One region of the Methylomusa anaerophila genome, then DNA from elsewhere that is predicted to be linked to it. Evidence: riboswitches for the same ligand, from Rfam matches in the RefSeq annotation. Region 1 holds a riboswitch; the other holds the start of a gene.
The links. A riboswitch is a leader RNA that binds a small molecule or an ion and turns the genes downstream of it on or off. The one in region 1 is predicted to bind fluoride.
Positions count from the first base shown of each region.

Region 1 (2,401 bases):
GCTCTTCCAGAACGAGCACTATTTCGCTGCGAATATCGTGAGTGGCGTCCATTGGCGGAACTGGCAGATAGCCTTCCTTGTTGCGAATCTTGTAGCCAAGATTGGGGCTTTCGTCGCGTCCGGTGTTCCATATAGCTTCTACCGAATCTACTTTGTAAAATGAGCCGTTTTGGGTCAAGTCATAGCGCACGTCGTCGAACAGGAAGAATTCGCATTCAGGCCCCCAGTAGCTGGTATCGGCAAAATCGAGCGTTTGCAGATAAGCTTCGGCTTTCTGGGCGACATAGCGAGGGTTACGACTATAGGAAGTTTTATCAGGACTAACGACATTGCAGATCAGACTGAGAGTAGGAACAGCCATGAATGGGTCGATGAAAACGGAATTGGGATCGGGAATGAGCAGCATGTCGCTTTCTTCGATACCTTGAAATCCTCGAAGGCTGGAACCGTCGAACCCGCTACCCTCCTCGAATACCTTTTCGTCAAATTCACCAATGGGAACGGTTTTGTGCTGCCAGATACCCGGCAGGTCGATAAATTTGTAGTCCACTAATTTGGCACCTTTGGTTTTGGCCAGAGCGACTACGTCTTTGGGGGACATACTCATTGTTTTCTCCTCCTCTTAGAAATTTGGGGTAAAATAAAAAACGCCAAAACATATAGGCTGAAAGCCTACATTGTCTGGCGTCAGTGCCGACTAAAATTTTTTATATTAAACTATCACTTCATTTTTGCGTGTAGATCAAGCAAATAAAAAAACTCCTACTAGTCCAAAGCTAGTAGGAGTCATTATCGGAATATCCGAGATTACGGTGAACTCCATCACCTTATTGCAATTAAATCAATCTTATTATAACAAATAGAAAAAATGCTGTCAATTACAACTTACAACTTAGAATAAGTCAGACAGCTTGCAGGTAAGGTCTTATCGTCAATTAGGGGGATACAGGCTGATCTTCCATATACGTTTGACGAAAGGGCAATATGGATGGTACAATGAATTCAAAGAATAGCATGAGGCGATGGGGTTCGCCGTAAACAACGTCTTGGACGCTAATGACTCCTGCAGGTATTATTTGCCTGCAGGTTTTTTTTTGCATTTTGGGGAGAAAAAGTTTGCATTCAGGAGGAGAATTTTTATGTCAAGAGATATTGTTGATACTTTTCCCTTGCCCTATCACAGTATACTATTTGAAAAGCCAGACGAAAACTTAATGATTGCACCGGAAGCGCCTGCTTTTTCCATCGATTTGAATCTTGATCAGATCATTGACGCCATAACGGCTCAAAAGCAGGAATATAATTTAAAATCTTTTTTCTATACTTCCCTGCATGCTGTAGATATGATTGAGTATCGCTATGAAATCATGCGGGAACTGGAAAAGAAAATTCTATTTGAGTATATAAAATCATTTGCCCAAAAAATGCAGGCAATGCGTGGCCAATTGGCCCAAGCAGAAAAGCTTTACTACCAATATCAGAAGGAGAGCTGGTTCTTGGACGCGGTAGAAATTTATTGTGAAACCATTAATAGCCTAGTAGATGGGTTAGCCCTTGTAGAATTAGAGGCCCGCGGTTTTCTTGCTTTCCGTGAATATCTATCGAATTATGCCCGGTCGGAAAGTTTTATTTCGCTTATCACAGAAACGAAAAAGCTCCAAGCCGATTTATCTTCGATAAAATATTGCCTGCTCCTAAAAGATAACAGCATCAAGGTTCGTAAGTATGAATTTGAAGGCGATTATAGTCTTGAGGTATTAGAAACATTCGAGAAATTCAAGCAAGGAGCAGTGAAAGACTATATCGTCAACTTTTATGAATCACCGAGTATGAACCACATCGAAGCAAAAATACTGGATTTCGTAGCCCAATTGCATTCCGACATCTTTTTCAGGCTAGATAATTATTATGAGAAAAATAAAGACTACCTTGATAAAAAGATTAGCGCTTTTGACCGGGAAATTCAATTTTACATTGCTTATCTGGAGTATATTGCAAAATTTAAACAGGTGGGTTTGAAATTTTGTTATCCCAAAATCTCTGATACCTGTAAGGAAGTTTATAATTATGGCGGCTTTGATTTAGCCTTGGCCAATAAACTTATAACCGAAAACTCAACCATTGTCTGCAATGATTTTTACCTGAAAGGCAAAGAACGCATATTTGTAGTGTCCGGTCCGAACCAAGGCGGCAAAACGACCTTTGCCCGCGTTTTCGGACAACTGCATTATCTGGCCAGCATAGGCTGCCCCGTCCCTGGCAATGAATCGGGACTCTTTCTGTTCGACAGGCTTTTTACCCATTTTGAAAGGGAGGAAGACATCGCAAATTTGCACGGTAAACTGCAGGATGATCTGGTCAGAATCTATGAGATTCTGAGCCAGGCTACAACAAACAGTAT
Region 1 covers NZ_AP018449.1:2,019,257-2,021,657, forward strand. Annotated here, with positions in the region: gene glnA (type I glutamate--ammonia ligase) at 1-607, opposite strand, end outside; fluoride riboswitch at 774-836, opposite strand; fluoride riboswitch at 1,010-1,073, shown strand; gene MAMMFC1_RS08975 (MutS-related protein) at 1,140-2,401, shown strand, end outside.

Region 2 (2,401 bases), 1.0 Mb from region 1:
ACCTTAGCCGTGGCGCTTGTCCACTTCTCTGCCGGTACGTTTGGCTACATCAAAGGGGAATTGTTTTCTGCCTTGGCCTTCAATCTTTACGGATTGTTTTGGTTTTCTTTCGGAATTTTGCAATTGGGCGTGGCATTGAAGTGGTGGGCGCCTGACCCGATTATTCTCCAGTGGTTCTATCTGGCCTGGACGATTTTTACCGCTTATGTTTTTATAGCCACTCTCGTCACCAACACAGCTTTAATACTGGCAATTGGTACATTGTTGATTGTCTTTGCCCTTTTATTCTTGTCTGCACTTTTGTCTTCCCAGTCGCTGGCGGTATACGCCGGCTATCTCGGAATTTACACCGCACTTAATGCTTTATATATCTCTGCAGCTGGACTGCTAAATACAATGTACGGGCGCACAGTGCTACCGGTGGGAACTCCCTGGAAAAGTCCCACACTCCCCACGGCCCAGACACGGTCGTTATAATACCGGTAATCCCGGATTGCCCAGTATTTAATTAGTCAATAGTTTTGCCTTTTTACCTCTTTATTGTGACCCTGGCTACATTTCTCCTTACCTCATACTTCTTTTTTTTTACCCATTTTCGTTTTTACCTGTATAGATCGCAGCAAAGAATTAACAGCGAATTGACAGCCGTTATTAAGAACTATCTATTCCAGATAGCACATATTCCAGATAGCGCTTGACGCTCGGTTTATTTACCTATATAATAATAAAGTAAATAAAAAGTAGGGCGATGGAGTTCGCCATAACCCCGCTTTGGCGGTGATGACTCCTACCATTTGTATGGTAGGAGTCCATTTTTTAGGTTTATTGTTTAATCCCATATTTGTGTGGGCGGACATAAAACACTGGGCGAATTCGCCTTGGAGCAGGAAGGGTGAAAGTGGAATGAGATTTTTAGCGGTTGCCACTGGCGGTTGTTTGGGAGCTTTAAGCCGCTACGGTATGGGACAGTGGTTTGCTCCCTTTGTCCGCGACACAGGCTTTCCCTGGGGAACGCTGGTAATAAATTTACTTGGGTGTTTTGTATTGGCGCTGTTTTTGACGGTGACAGTTGAACTGCTTGTTGTCAATCCGTATCTGCGGTTAGGTTTCTCCACCGGTTTTCTGGGTGCGTTTACTACCTTTTCTACTTTTACCATGGAAAGCATTCTTTTATGGCAAAACGGTCATATCTGGTATACAGCGATGTATATTTTTGCTAGCGTATTTTTGGGGATAGCAATGTCCTCCCTCGGGTTTATCGTTACCCGGGGCTTTGCAAAAATCAGGGCTAAGCAGGAATTAAGTGAGGCGGATGAGCTGGTTCTAGAAAAGCGGAGGGGATAATGATGGAGTTGTTGTTAATCGGAATAGGCGGTGTTTGCGGGGCAATAGCAAGATACACCATTGGCTTGGTTGTTGCCAAGCACTCCTCGCTGTCATTTCCGATAGGAACTTATATGATAAACCTAACGGGAGCCTTTCTGCTGGGAATGTCCACAGCCCATACCGCAGCGTTGCCTTTAGCGCAGACTGTTTTGGAACGCTATGGGTTACAAATCGGCTTCATAGGCGCTTATACAACTTTTTCCACATTTGGCTACGAAGCTATCCGTTTACTTGAAGACGGTGAATGGCGTTACTTTTTTAGCTACGTTGCCGGCAGTACCATATTAGGGTTGCTGGCCTGCGGTGCAGGCTACTCTATATTTGGCGGTTAGCATAAAGGAGGGGGCAGGGTATGATTTTACAGCCTGGTAAATACAAATTGTTAAAAATTTATGTCGGCGAAATGCAAAGTTTTGCCGGCAAGAGTCTGTATCATGCGTTGGTTTTAAAATTAAGGGAAGCAGGTATTGCCGGAGCAACTGTCAGTAGGGGCGTCGAGGCGTATGGCGCTGCCAGTATAATCAAAAAGGTGGGTATTCTGGACTTATCCGCCGATTTGCCGATGATTATTGAAGCAGTGGATACGGAAGAGAAGATCCAGGCAGTGCTGCCGGCTATCTCCGCTATGGTCAAGCAGGGTTTAATTTTTCTGGCTGACGCTGAGGTAATTAAACACGGGTAGAAATTCTATAAAATACGAACACTGCTGTTTACATACGATGGTAAATGGATAAACAGCAGTGTTTTTTATTGTACTCATAATATTCGCAAAAGGTAGCAGAATAAAGAATAAATAGCGGAGGTGCTTTAAGATGCTGCTGAATTGGATGATGATGAAGTTAATGGACCCGGCGATGGATGAAACAACAGTGAAACTACTGACGGAAGACTACCCCGACAATCCTTTTCTCATGGCGACAGTTGTGGAAAAGTTATCCCCACGGGCTTTGATAGAAGCTGCCATGCGGGCGGAGGCGGGTAAAGAACTTTCGCGGCCACTGGGAAGCCCTATCGT
Region 2 covers NZ_AP018449.1:3,063,419-3,065,819, forward strand. Annotated here, with positions in the region: gene MAMMFC1_RS13770 (acetate uptake transporter) at 1-477, shown strand, start outside; fluoride riboswitch at 736-797, shown strand; gene crcB (fluoride efflux transporter CrcB) at 904-1,344, shown strand; gene crcB (fluoride efflux transporter CrcB) at 1,347-1,718, shown strand; gene MAMMFC1_RS13785 (DUF190 domain-containing protein) at 1,739-2,068, shown strand; gene MAMMFC1_RS13790 (FMN-binding glutamate synthase family protein) at 2,199-2,401, shown strand, end outside.
Region 2: another riboswitch for fluoride. It lies ahead of crcB (fluoride efflux transporter CrcB); the one in region 1 lies ahead of MAMMFC1_RS08975 (MutS-related protein).